One region of the Streptomyces sp. WMMC940 genome, then DNA from elsewhere that is predicted to be linked to it. Evidence: predicted binding sites of a transcription regulator. Region 1 holds the regulator's gene; the other holds the start of a gene.
The links. Region 1 encodes HrcA, which represses chaperone genes, less so after heat shock. Its sites were predicted from a motif close to TTNGCACTCNGNNNNNCNGAGTGCNAA; they were not measured.
Positions count from the first base shown of each region.

Region 2: groL (chaperonin GroEL) is a predicted target of HrcA. The motif match lies at 4,023-4,049, and genes of this name have one in related genera.

Region 1 is NZ_JAPZBC010000001.1:5,132,760-5,139,604, reverse strand. Features, by position in the region: gene O7595_RS22525 (histidine triad nucleotide-binding protein) at 1-191, opposite strand, end outside; gene O7595_RS22520 (hypothetical protein) at 650-1,177, opposite strand; gene O7595_RS22515 (16S rRNA (uracil(1498)-N(3))-methyltransferase) at 1,514-2,245, opposite strand; gene O7595_RS22510 (nitronate monooxygenase) at 2,242-3,315, opposite strand; gene dnaJ (molecular chaperone DnaJ) at 3,529-4,665, opposite strand; gene hrcA (heat-inducible transcriptional repressor HrcA) at 4,666-5,682, opposite strand; gene O7595_RS22495 (MBL fold metallo-hydrolase) at 5,871-6,593, shown strand; gene O7595_RS22490 (DUF3097 domain-containing protein) at 6,622-6,845, shown strand, end outside.
Region 2 is NZ_JAPZBC010000001.1:4,142,685-4,149,529, reverse strand. Features, by position in the region: gene O7595_RS18285 (PAS domain S-box protein) at 167-2,134, shown strand; gene groL (chaperonin GroEL) at 2,274-3,896, opposite strand; gene O7595_RS18275 (cold-shock protein) at 4,364-4,567, opposite strand; gene O7595_RS18270 (MoaD/ThiS family protein) at 5,010-5,285, opposite strand; gene thrC (threonine synthase) at 5,282-6,571, opposite strand; SAM riboswitch class I at 6,589-6,735, opposite strand.

The DNA.
Region 1 (6,845 bases):
CCCGGCTCGGCCGTGGCGAGCGTGGCGGCGTCCGGGTAGTGGACCTTGGGGATCACCAGCACGTGCGTCGGCGCCTGCGGGTTGATGTCCCGGAAGGCGACGGTCGTCTCCGTCTCGCGGACGACGGTGGCCGGTACCTCCCCCGCCACGATCTTGCAGAACAGGCAGTCGGCTTGCGGTTCTCCCGCCATGGTCCGGGCCCCTTCACACTTCCGACGATCAGTGGAACTGCATCGTATCGGTGCCGGGGTACGCCTCCGGGGGGGTACCGCCGTGCGGACCGGGCCGCCGCCGTTGCCCGGCGCGCCGGGGGCACGGCCCGCGAGCGGCGGAGGTGCGGGGCCCGACCGGGCGAAGGCGCGGCCTCACCGGCGAGAGGTGCGGCCGGGTCCCGCCCGTTCGGGTGCCGCGTCAGGCAGGGTCTGCCCGTCGAGGCGCGGGGTCCGGTGCACGGGGTCTGCCCGTCGAGGCGCGGGGTCCGGTGCACGGGGTCTCCCCCGACCCTCCGGGCCGAGGGGAAGGGCCGCAAGGCGCCGGATCGACCTCGTAGTGGGCCTGTTCGTCGATTCGGCGACGCCGCGAGTCGCCGTGCCGGGCGTCGCGACGGGGCGCACCTTGCCCGATGCGGCACCCGGGGTGGTACGGACCCCTATGCGAGGGGGGTGCGGGTCTCGGTGACGGTGACGGTCACGGTGACCGTGGGGCGCGGTGCACCGCCGTCCCCAGGGGCGGGAGGCGGCGCCGGTGTCCTGGCGGGAGTGGGCACGGGGGCGTTGCAGTCGCCGAGGACGTAGGCGCGGAACACCCGGCGGCCGTCGGACTTCGCCGTGAGGTCGCCGTGCACGCACCGGCCGCCGATCTCCTGGGTGACCGTGCCGCCGATGGTGATCTTCCCGCCGTCGTCGGTCTCGCCCTCGCAGTCGACACCGGCCGCCGCACGGGCCGATGGCGAGGCGCTCGCGCCGCTGTCGAGCCGGGCCGCGCAGCTGAGCCAGCGGACGCGTACGCCCTCGTTCTCCAGGGCCCGCGTTCCCGCGATGTCGGTGGTGTACGACACCGCCATGGCGCTCAGGCCGCCGGACGTCCCGGGTTCGCACGCCACGAGGCCGGACGCGGTCCCGGCCGCGCAGACGGCGGTGGCGAGCAGGCGGAGGGGGGCGCGGAAAGGGGCCGTCATGGGCGGCAGCGTGCCAGGGGCGGGAGGGGCGCGGTAGTCCGTTTGCGGCCAACGGCCCCGTACCGTGGGCCGTGTGGGTGACGCCCGGGCGCGTACGCGGGCCGGTCGTCGACGGCACCGTCCGGTTCCGGTCGCCGCGGCATCCGCTCCGGGACGGCACGTGCCGCGATCCTTGTCCCTCACCCGCGAGGGCACCTGCACCCGGCCGCGGACCGTCTTCCCGGCGGGTGACGCCACTTTCGCGACACGCCGATGGCGGTAACCCGGTTCGGGCCGGCGAGACGGGAACCCGGCTTCGGGCCCGCGGATCCGGAGGCCGGTGGTGGGCGTTGCGGCTCAGGACCAGCGGCCGGTGCGGCCGAGCAGCAGGGCGGACGCCGCCGTGCCCGCGGTGGAGGTCCGCAGGACGCTCGGGCCCAGACGGCAGGGCTTGGCGCCCGCCTCGGCGAAGGTGGCCAACTCCTCCGGGGAGACTCCCCCTTCGGGCCCCACGACCAGCACGATGTCCCCGGCGGACGGCAGTTGCGCGGTGGCGAGTGGTTCCGCGCCCTCCTCGTGCAGCACGACCGCGAGGTCCGCTTCGCCGAGCAGCCGTGCGACCTGCTGGGTCGTGGCGACCCCGGCGACCTCGGGAAAGCGGAGCCGGCGCGACTGCTTGCCCGCCTCACGGGCCGTGGAGCGCCACTTGGCGAGCGACTTGGCGCCGCGCTCACCCCTCCACTGCGTGATGCAGCGGGCGGCCCCCCACGGCACGATCGCGTCGACGCCGGTCTCGGTCATCGTCTCGACGGCGAGTTCGCCGCGGTCGCCCTTGGGCAGGGCCTGTACGACCGTGATCCGGGGCGCGGGCTCCGGCTCCTCGCGCACTGCGGTGACCGAGACGTGAAGGCGGTCCTTGCCCTCGACGGCGGCGACGGTGCCGTAGCCTCCCGTGCCTCGGCCGTCGGTGAGGACGACCTCCTCGCCGACGCGCAGTCGGCGCACGGAGACGGCGTGCCGGCCTTCGGGCCCGTCCAGGGTGACGGTACCGGTACGGACGTCCTCGACCAGGAAGACGGGGGCGGTCATGCGGGGTTCCGGAGTGCGAGGGCGGAGCCGGCCGCGGCCGTCTCGGCGGCGAGGACCTCGACGAGCCGGCCGGCGGGGAGGTCACGGGCCAGGCGGTGGCCCTGGCCGGCCCAGAGGGCCATGGCCTGCGGATCACCGGCCTTGGCGGCGGCCTTGCGGAGGCCGGAGGTGAGGTGGTGCACCTCGGGGTAGGCGGCGGGCGCGTACGGCCCGTGCTCGCTCATGAACCGGTTCACCAGGCCGCGGGCGGGGCGGCCCGAGAACGCCCTCGTCAGCTCGGTCCTGTTGAACAGCGGACTGGTCATGGCCTGCTTGTGCAGCACGTTCGCGCCGGACTCGGGGCAGACGAGGAAGGCGGTGCCCAGCTGTGCGGCCGCGGCCCCGGCGGCCAGGACGGCGGCGATCTGGCTGCCGCGCATGATGCCGCCGGCCGCGACGACGGGCAGCGGTACGGCTTCGCGGAGCTGCCCGATCAGAGCGAGCAGCCCGATACCGGCGCCGTCGTTGTTGGGATCGTCGCGATGCGTGCCCTGGTGGCCGCCGGCCTCGACGCCCTGGACGCAGATGGCGTCGGCGCCCGCGTTCTGGGCCGCCAGCGCCTCCTCGGGCGTGGTGACGGTGACGACCGTGAGCGTCCCGGCCCGCTTCAGCCGGGCGACGGCGGCAGGGGTGGGACAGCCGAACGTGAACGACACCAGCGGTACGGGGTCGTCCCGCAGGATGGCCAGCTTGGCCTCGTAGCCGTCGTCCCGGCCCGAGTCGGGGTCCCCGAGCGGTGTGTCGTACCAGTCGGCCTCTCCGGCGAGCTGGTGCCGGTAGACGTCGACGGCCGCCGCGTCGGCGTAGGCGGGCTGCGGCATGAAGAGGTTCACGCCGAACGGCCGCCCGGTGAGACCGCGGAGTTGTTTGATCTCCTGGTACATCCCGTCCGCGGTCTTGTACCCGGCGGCCAGGAACCCGAGCCCTCCGGCCTCGGACACGGCGGCGGCCAGTTCCGGACAGGAGGCGCCACCCGCCATGGGGGCCTGCACGATCGGGTAACGGCAGAGATCGGTCAGCGCGGAGGACATGCCCGCATGGTGCCACGTCCGGCCGCCACGTCCGAATCCCGGCCTCCGCCCCTTCCGGGGGCTCTCCCACGAGCGCCCGCGACGGACCACGGGAACGGGCGAGCGGGGTCGGCCCGACGGGCCGGCCCCGCTCCGGATGCGGACGGCCCCGCGCCGCCCGGCCCCCGGCGGGACACCGCCCCGCCGGGGGCCGGTGCGCGGCGCGCGCCCGGCTCACCTGCCGTTGAACGCGTCCTTGAGACGGGAGAACAGCCCCTGCTGCCCCGGCTGGAACTGGCCCGTCGGCCGCTCCTCGCCGCGCAGCTTCGCCAGCTCCCGCAGCAGGTGCTCCTGCTCCGGGTCGAGCTTCGAGGGGGTCTGCACCTCGACGTGGACGATCAGGTCGCCGCGTCCTCCGCCGCGCAGATGGGTGACACCGCGGCCGTGCAGCGGAATCGACTGGCCGGACTGGGTGCCCGGGCGGATGTCGACCTCCTCCATGCCGTCGAGCGTCTCCAGCGGCACCTTCGTGCCGAGCGCGCCCGCCGTCATGGGAATGGTCACCGTGCAGTGCAGATCGTCGCCGCGGCGCTGGAAGACCGGGTGCGGCAGTTCGTGGATCTCGACGTACAGATCGCCGGCGGGGCCGCCGCCCGGGCCGACCTCGCCCTCACCGGCGAGCTGGATGCGGGTGCCGTTGTCGACGCCTGCCGGGATCTTCACGGTCAGGGTGCGGCGCGACCGGACCCGGCCGTCGCCCGCGCACTCCGGGCACGGGGTCGGGACGACTGTCCCGAAGCCCTGGCACTGGGGGCACGGCCGCGAGGTCATGACCTGACCGAGGAAGGACCGGGTGACCTGCGACACCTCACCACGGCCGCGGCACATGTCGCACGTCTGCGCCGACGTACCGGGTGCGGCGCCCTCGCCCGAGCAGGTCGTGCAGACGACGGCGGTGTCGACCTGGATGTCCTTCGTGGTGCCGAACGCCGCCTCGTTGAGTTCGACCTCCAGCCGGATCATGGCGTCCTGGCCGCGCCGCGTCCGCGACCGCGGCCCGCGCTGGGAGGCGGTCCCGAAGAACGCGTCCATGATGTCGGAGAAGTTGCCGAAGCCACCGGCGCCGAAGCCGCCCGCGCCGCCGCCTCCGGCGCCGGACAGCGGGTCGCCGCCGAGGTCGTAGACCTGCTTCTTCTGCGGGTCCGAGAGCACCTCGTAGGCGGCGTTGATCTCCTTGAAGCGCTCCTGCGTCTTCGGATCCGGATTCACGTCCGGGTGGAGTTCCCGTGCGAGCCGCCGGAAGGCCTTCTTGATCTCGTCCTGCGATGCGTCGCGGCGTACGCCCAGTACGGCGTAGTAGTCCGTGGCCACTTACGACTCCGCCAGGATCTGTCCGACGTAACGTGCCACTGCGCGTACCGCTCCCATCGTTCCGGGGTAGTCCATGCGGGTCGGTCCGACCACGCCGAGTTTGGCGACTGCCTCGTCGCCCGAACCGTAGCCGACCGCGACGACGGATGTGGAAGTGAGTCCCTCATGGAGGTTCTCGTGCCCGATCCGTACGGTCATGCCCGAGTCCTTGGCCTCACCGAGCAGCTTCAGCAGCACGACCTGCTCCTCCAGCGCCTCCAGCACGGGCCGGATGGTGAGGGGGAAGTCGTGCGCGAAGCGCGTCAGATTGGCGGTGCCGCCGATCATCAGCCGTTCCTCGGTGTCCTCGACCAGTGTCTCGAGGAGGGTCGAGAGCACGGTGGAGACCGTGGCGCGGTCCTCCAGGTCGAAGGACTCCGGAAGGTCCTGCACCAGTTGCGGCACATCGGTGAACCGCCGTCCGACCACGCGGCTGTTGAGCCGGGCCCGCAGGTCGGCGAGCGACGTGTCGGAGAACGGCGCGGGGCAGTCGACGTGCCGCTGCTCGACCCGTCCGGTGTCCGTGATCAGCACCAGCATCAGCCGGGCCGGGGCGAGCGCCAGAAGCTCCACGTGCCGCACGGTGGAGCGGGTGAGCGACGGGTACTGGACGACGGCGACCTGCCGGGTCAGCTGCGCCAGCAGCCGCACCGTGCGGGCGACGACGTCGTCGAGGTCGACCGCGCCCTCGAGGAAGTTCTGGATCGCCCGGCGCTCCGGGGACGACAGCGGCTTGACGCCCGCGAGCCTGTCCACGAACAGGCGGTAGCCCTTGTCCGTGGGAATGCGGCCGGCGCTGGTGTGGGGCTGGGCGATGAAGCCCTCCTCCTCCAGCACCGCCATGTCGTTGCGCACGGTCGCCGGCGAGACCCCGAGCCTGTGCCGCTCGGTGAGGGCCTTGGAGCCCACGGGCTCCTCGGTGCCCACGTAGTCCTGGACGATGGCGCGCAGCACCTCGAGTCTGCGTTCGCTGAGCATGGCGCACACCTCCAGCTGTGGTTCCTCGGCGTCCTTCGGCCCTGGTCTGGCACTCGGCCTCGCTGAGTGCCAGTTTTCCCGGGCCCAGTGTACGGCCGGGAGGTACGTCCCTAGCAAGGGCGGCCGGGCACCCTACCCCGTCACGACGAGCCATGACGCCGCTGGTCGCTCCGGGATAGCGTCGCCGTATGGACGTCCGTTGGGAAGACTTCGGCTGGGAACGGCTCGCCGGCGGCGTCGGGCGGCGGCGCCTGCCCGGCTGGGACGCGACGGTGGGCCTGGTGGCCGGCGAGAGTGCGGTGCTCCTGTACGACACGGGCTCGACGCTCCGCGAGGGGGCGGAGCTCCGGACCCAGGCCGAGTCCCTCCTCGGCGGCCGGCGTGTGACGCATATCGCGCTCAGCCATCCCCATTTCGACCATGTGCTCGGCACGGCCGCCTTCCCCGGGGCCGAGGTGTACGGCGCGGTCGGCGTCGACAGCCTCCTGGTCCGGGACCGGGCCGTGCTGCGCGACGACGCGATCCGTCACGGCATGCCGCCGGAGGACGCGGCCCGGGCCACCGAGGCCCTGGTCGTCCCGCGGCACGTCGTCTCCGGAGAGTGGACGCTCGACCTCGGCGGCCGCCAGGTGATGCTGGCGAACGTCGGGCCGGGCCACAGCCGTCACGACCTGGTGCTGCTGGTGCCCGGCGACCGCGAGGTCGTCTTCTGCGGCGACCTGGTGGAGGAGTCCGGCGACCCGCAGGCCGGGCCGGACGCCATCCCGTCCCGCTGGCCGGCGGCGCTGGACCGGCTGCTCGCGCTGGGCGGGGAGGACGCGTTGTACGTGCCGGGGCACGGGGCGGCGGTGGACGCCGCGTTCGTACGCGCCCAACGCGATGAACTGGCGCGGCGGTTCGGGGTGTCGTAGCGGTTCGGGGTGTCGTAGCGTCTGGCGGATGCGCAGCTACAGTCCCGGTCTGACACCCCCGTGGAAGCGGTCCGCTCCCGTTCCGGAGGTCCCCGCCGAACCCGACCTGGTGGTCGAGGAGGTCTCCACGGGCTTCTGCGGTGCGGTGATCCGGTGCGAGGCGGCGACGGTGACGCTGGAGGACCGCTTCGGCAAGCACCGGGTGTTCCCGATGGAGCCGCGGGGCTTCCTGCTGGAGGGCAGGGCGGTCAC
Region 2 (6,845 bases), 990 kb from region 1:
GGAGGGCGGGCCGGGCCGCTGAACGTGCGATTCCATTTCCTGTTCCGCAATCGCCATCACCGGTCAGAATCGGACTTTCCGGGTATGCCGTAAAGCGTTGCGGTGAGATGTCCGGATACCGCTGCCGCGGTCACGGCTATGGGCAGAATCCGTCCGGGAGGCAAGTATGGAAGGCATCACCACCGCGGTCGCATCGGAGTCCGATCTAGACACCGGTGCCGCCGGAAGCTGTCACTGCCGGACCATCCCGCGCACGGGTGCTCGCGCGGGTTCCGGGGAGGAACGCTTCCGGGGGCTGCTGGAGGCCGCGCCGGACGCCATGGTCATCGTCGACGACGGCGGAACCATCCGCCTCGTCAACGCCCAGACCGAAGCCCTCTTCGGCTACCGACGCGACGAACTCCTCGGCCGCCCCGTCGAAATCCTCGTCCCCGACCGCTTCCGCCACCACCACGCCGCACACCGCAACGGCTACACCCACAACCGCCAGGTCCGCCCCATGGGCGCCGGACTCGAACTCCACGGCCTCCGCAAGGACGGCACCGAGTTCCCCGTCGAAATCAGCCTCAGCCCCCTCGAAACCACCGACGGACTCCTCGTCTCCGCCGCCGTACGCGACGTCAGCGAACGAAAAGCCGCCGAGGAACGCTTCCGGGGGCTGCTGGAGGCCGCGCCGGACGCCATGGTCATCGTCGACGACGGCGGAACCATCCGCCTCGTCAACGCCCAGACCGAAGCCCTCTTCGGCTACCGACGCGACGAACTCCTCGGCCGCCCCGTCGAAATCCTCGTCCCCGACCGCTTCCGCCACCACCACGCCGCACACCGCAACGGCTACACCCACAACCGCCAGGTCCGCCCCATGGGCGCCGGACTCGAACTCCACGGCCTCCGCAAGGACGGCACCGAGTTCCCCGTCGAAATCAGCCTCAGCCCCCTCGAAACCACCGACGGACTCCTCGTCTCCGCCGCCGTACGCGACGTCAGCGAACGAAAAGCCGCCGAGGAACGCTTCCAGGCCCTGTACGAGCAGCAGCGACACGTCGCGCTGACCCTGCAGCGCAGTCTGATGGGCACGCCGCCGGCCGTGCGCGGCCTGGAGACCGCGAGCCGCTATCTGCCCGCCACCCAGGGGGCGGGCGTCGGCGGTGACTGGTTCGACCTCGTACCTCTCGGTGCCGGACGGGTCGGCATCCTCATCGGTGACGTCATGGGGCGCGGCCTGGAGGCGGCCGCCATCATGGGGCAGCTGCGGTCCGCGGCCCACGCGCTCGCCAAGACGGGCATGCAGCCGCGGCAGTTGATGCACGCGCTCGACTCGATCGTCGCCGAGCTCGACGGGCCCGACCAGCTGGTGACCTGCTGCTACCTGGTCGTGGCGCCGGACGCGGGCGAGGTGACCGTCTGCTCGGCCGGGCATCTGCCGGCTCTCGTCGCGGAGCCGTGCGGAGGCGTACGGCCCCTGGAAGCACCGGTCAGTGTGCCCCTGGGCGTGGGGGACCATCTGCACCAGCAGGCGACGGTGGCGGTCGCTCCCGGGTCGAGCCTGATCCTCTTCACCGACGGCCTGATAGAGACACCGGCGGGAGACATCGAGGAACAGCTCGACGCGCTCATCCACGCACTCGACCTGGCGTTCGCCTCGGCGCACGACCTGGAGACGGTGGTGGACCGGGTGCTGACGTCGATCCTGCCCGCCACCGAGCACCACCACGACGACGTGACGCTGCTCCTGGCCCAGCTGCCGGCGGCCCCGCTTGCCACGGCGACCACGGAACTCCCGGCGGCCCCGTCGTCGGTGTCGCGGGCCCGGGCCTTCCTGGCCAAGTCCCTGGTCGACTGGGGCTGCGCCCAGGTCTCCGACGACGCACAGCTGCTGGTGTCCGAGGTGGTCACCAACGCGATCCAGCACGGAGCGGGGCCGGTGAGCCTGCGGATGCGGCGCAACAGCACCGAGCTCACCGTGGAGGTGAGCGACCACAGCCACCATCCGCCCCAGCCCCGGCTGGCGGCCGCCGACGACGAGTCGGGGCGGGGCCTGATCCTCGTCGAGACGCTGGCGGGCAGCTGGGGCGTCCGCCCGACGGACGACGGCAAGACGACGTGGTTCACGCTCCATCTGGCGCCGCTGTAACGGGAGCCCCCTGCCGGGCACGCGATGGTACGCCCTCGGCCTTGGCGCGCCGCGCCGGGTCGCATAGGCCGAGGGCGGCACCCCCGGGATCAGGGGTGCCGCCCTCGGCTTCAGGACGGTCGATCGACCTTCGGGTCGATCAGAAGTCCATGTCACCGCCCGGCATGCCGCCCGGAGCAGCCGCGGCGGCCTTCTCCGGCTTGTCGGCGATGACGGCCTCGGTGGTGAGGAACAGCGCGGCGATCGACGCGGCGTTCTGCAGCGCGGAACGCGTCACCTTGGCCGGGTCGATGATGCCCTCGGCGATGAGGTCGACGTACTCGCCGGTCGCGGCGTTCAGGCCGTGGCCCGGGGTCAGGTTGCGCACCTTCTCCACCACGACGCCGCCCTCGAGGCCGGCGTTGACCGCGATCTGCTTCAGCGGGGCCTCCAGGGCCAGCTTCACAGCGGCGGCACCGGTGGCCTCGTCACCGTCGAGCTCGAGCTTCTCGAAGACCTGGGAGGCCTGGAGCAGGGCCACGCCACCACCGGCGACGATGCCCTCCTCGACGGCCGCCTTCGCGTTGCGGACGGCGTCCTCGATGCGGTGCTTGCGCTCCTTGAGCTCGACCTCGGTCGCGGCACCGGCCTTGATGACGGCCACGCCGCCGGCCAGCTTCGCGAGGCGCTCCTGCAGCTTCTCGCGGTCGTAGTCCGAGTCGGAGTTCTCGATCTCGGCGCGGATCTGGTTGACCCGGCCCTGGACCTGGTCGCTCTCGCCGGCACCGTCGACGATCGTGGTCTCGTCCTTGGTGATGACGACCTTGCGGGCGCGGCCCAGCAGGTCCAGGCCCGCGTTCTCGAGCTTGAGGCCGACCTCCTCGGAGATGACCGTGCCACCGGTGAGGATGGCGATGTCGCCGAGCATGGCCTTGCGACGGTCGCCGAAGCCGGGGGCCTTGACGGCGACGGACTTGAAGGTGCCGCGGATCTTGTTGACGACCAGGGTCGACAGGGCCTCGCCCTCGACGTCCTCGGCGATGATCAGCAGCGGCTTGCCCGACTGCATGACCTTCTCCAGCAGCGGGAGGAGGTCCTTCACCGAGGAGACCTTGCCGTTGTAGATGAGGATGTACGGGTCCTCGAGGCCGGCCTCCATGCGCTCCATGTCGGTCGCGAAGTAGGCCGAGATGTAGCCCTTGTCGAAGCGCATGCCCTCGGTGAGCTCCAGCTCCAGACCGAAGGTCTGGGACTCCTCGACGGTGATGACGCCTTCCTTGCCGACCTTGTCCATCGCCTCGGCGATGAGCTCGCCGATCTGGGTGTCGGCGGCGGAGATGGAGGCGGTGGAGGCGATCTGCTCCTTGGTCTCGACCTCCTTGGCCTGGTCGAGCAGGGCACCGGAGACGGCCTCGACGGCCTTCTCGATACCGCGCTTCAGGGCCATCGGGTTGGCGCCGGCGGCCACGTTGCGCAGGCCCTCGCGGACCAGCGCCTGGGCGAGGACGGTCGCGGTGGTCGTACCGTCACCGGCGACGTCGTCCGTCTTCTTGGCGACTTCCTTGACCAGCTCGGCGCCGATCTTCTCGTACGGGTCCTCGAGCTCGATCTCCTTGGCGATGGAGACACCGTCGTTGGTGATCGTGGGGGCGCCCCACTTCTTCTCGAGGACGACGTTCCGGCCCTTGGGGCCAAGGGTGACCTTGACGGCGTCGGCGAGCTGGTTCATCCCGCGCTCGAGACCGCGCCGTGCCTCCTCGTCGAACGCGATGATCTTGGCCATGTGAAGTGGTCCTCCCGGACTGGGGTGGATTGCTCCGGACCGCGCTGGTGCCCGCGACGGACGGCCTGCACGCCTTGTGGTTCCTTGCCCCACCCGGCCTGCGGGCCTCACCGACCCGGTCCTTCGTTGTCACTCTCACTCGTAGAGTGCTAACGCCAATGATTAGCACTCGGACCCGGCGAGTGCAAGGCGCGACCGCGACTCGGGCGTCCATCAGGCCACGGCGTCACGGTCCGGGACCGGACCCGGCGCAGGCGCGGCCCGCACACCTCGCAGGTCGTGACCCCGCGCTCGGCGGCGAGCGGACCGGCCAAGGCCCGGAACCACTCCCGCGCACGGCGGCGAGCAGTCAGGCCGCGACGAAGGCGGCCCCGGGCACGGCCGCGGCGAAAACGGCCCCCGGGCACGGCGGAGGGTCCGTGCCCCTGGCACGGACCCTCCGTCACGTTGCTGCAGTCAGTCGGCGCTCAGCCGGCTACGCGGACCATGTCCGCCTGCGGCCCCTTCTGGCCCTGCGAGATCTCGAACTCGACTCGCTGACCCTCCTCCAGGGTGCGGTATCCGTCCATCTGGATCGCGCTGTAGTGGACGAAAACATCCGCACCACCGTCGACCGCGATGAAGCCATACCCCTTCTCCGCGTTGAACCACTTGACGGTGCCCTGAGCCATGCCTAACTCCCCTATTACTGGCCCTTGCACAGGACCGCACTTCGCGGACCCGGGTCAGACCTCACCCAGCGGTGTCCCCCGGTGCCCGGAGGGGCATACGGATGACCCATGGATGTGCGCCGGAACGCGTCGACCGCGGCTGAATGTATCTGTCCAACTGCCGTCTGCAACAGGTCAATCGGACGAGAATTCCGGGCAGGACCGAAAGGACGACTTAGTAGAAATACGAGCATTCCCGGGCAAGTCGGGCCGGACAAAGCGCACTTACCGCGCATCACGCTCGAACACTTTGGCTGTTTCCTGTCGTGCGCGACCGCATTCTCATATGCGCCTGGCACACGCAGCGGAGGGGGCTTCCCCAACTCTATCGCGCTCAACCATGCAGAAACGCCCCCTCCGCCGAGCTTGCGGAGGGGGCACTTCTGCTGACTCTGCGTGGCGATCAGCCGCCCGCCACCGCGGGGATGATCGACACCCCGGCACCGTCCGGCGTCGCCGTCTCCAGGCCCTGCTCGAAGCGCACGTCGTCGTCGTTGACGTACACGTTCACGAAACGGCGCAGCTTGCCCTGGTCGTCCAGGACCCGGGCCGCGATGCCCGTGTGGTGCTTCTCCAGGTCGGCGATGACCTCGGCGAGGGTGGCACCCTCGGCCGGGACCTCGGCCCGGCCGCCCGTGTAGGTGCGGAGGATGGTGGGGATGCGGACGTTGACGCTCATGCGAGGCCAGCCTCTCGGAAGGAGTCCAGGTTGGGGCGGATGACTGCGGACATACCCGTCGTCGGGGCCACCGCGTCGAGGGTCTTGAGGCCGTCACCCGTGTTGACGACCACCGTGGTGAGGGACGGGTCGATCACCCCGGCCTCGATCAGCTTCTTCGCCACACCGAGGGTCGTGCCGCCCGCGGTCTCGGTGAAGATGCCCTCGGTGCGGGCCAGCAGCTTGATCGCGTCCACGATCTCCTCGTCGGTGACGTCCTCCACGGCACCACCGGTGCGCCGGCAGATGTCGAGCACGTACGGACCGTCCGCCGGGTTGCCGATCGCCAGGGACTTGGCGATGGTGTCCGGCTTCTGCGGCCTGACCACGTCGTGGCCGGCCTTGAACGCCACGGACACCGGGGAGCAGCCCTCGGCCTGGGCACCGAAGATCTTGTAGGGCCGGTCCTCGACCAGACCCAGCTTGATCAGCTCCTGGAGCCCCTTGTCGATCTTGGTGAGCTGGGAGCCGGAGGCGATCGGGATGACGATCTGGTCCGGCAGTCGCCAGCCGAGCTGCTCGCAGATCTCGTACGCCAGCGTCTTGGAGCCCTCGGCGTAGTACGGGCGGAGGTTGACGTTGACGAAGCCCCAGCCCTCGCCGGCCGGGTCGCCGATGAGCTCGGAGCAGAAGCGGTTGACGTCGTCGTAGTTGCCCTCGATGCCGATCAGCTCTCCGCCGTAGACGGCGGCCATGACCACCTTGCCCTGCTCCAGGTCGTGCGGGATGAACACGCAGGAGCGGAAGCCGGCGCGCGCGGCCGCGGCACCCACGGCACCGGCCAGGTTGCCGGTGGAGGAGCAGGAGAGGGTCGTGAAGCCGAAGGCCCGGGCGGCCTCGATCGCCTGGGCGACGACCCGGTCCTTGAAGGAGTGGGTCGGGTTGCCGGAGTCGTCCTTGACCCAGAGTCCGCCGGTGACGCCGAGCTCGCGCGCGAGGTTGTCGGCCTGGACGAGCTTGGTGAAGCCCGGGTTCAGGTTCGGCTTGCTCGCCACGTCGGCGGGCACGGGCAGCAGCGGCGCGTAGCGCCAGATGTTCTCCGGACCGCTCTCGATCCGCTTGCGCAGTTCCTCGACGTCGCCGCTCGGCAGGTCGTACGCGACTTCGAGCGGCCCGAAACAGGCTTCGCAGGCGAAGATCGGACCGAGGGCGAAGCGCTCGCCGCACTCGCGGCAGGAGAGCCCGGAGGCGGGGCCCAGGTCGACGGTGTCGGCAGAATCGGTGGTGGCAACAGTCTGCACAGCCATGGAGGCGAGGCCCTTTCTCCTCATCTTCCCCGCGGTGCGTTTCACCGCGAGACGGAATTGGCACCTTCCCTAGCCGTGAGCCTCGGCCGCGACGCGCGACGAGATCGGCTGGAGGGTTGCCGGGGCTTCAACGGGCCGTGTCCCTCTGCCCCTCTGGATGAGCGGTATTCGATTGTCTCGGCGCGACGACCCCGACATGCATCTGCGGTCCGCGTTGTTCAAGACTGTAACCGAACCCCCGGACGCTTGAGATGGCCGTCCGATCCGCGAGATG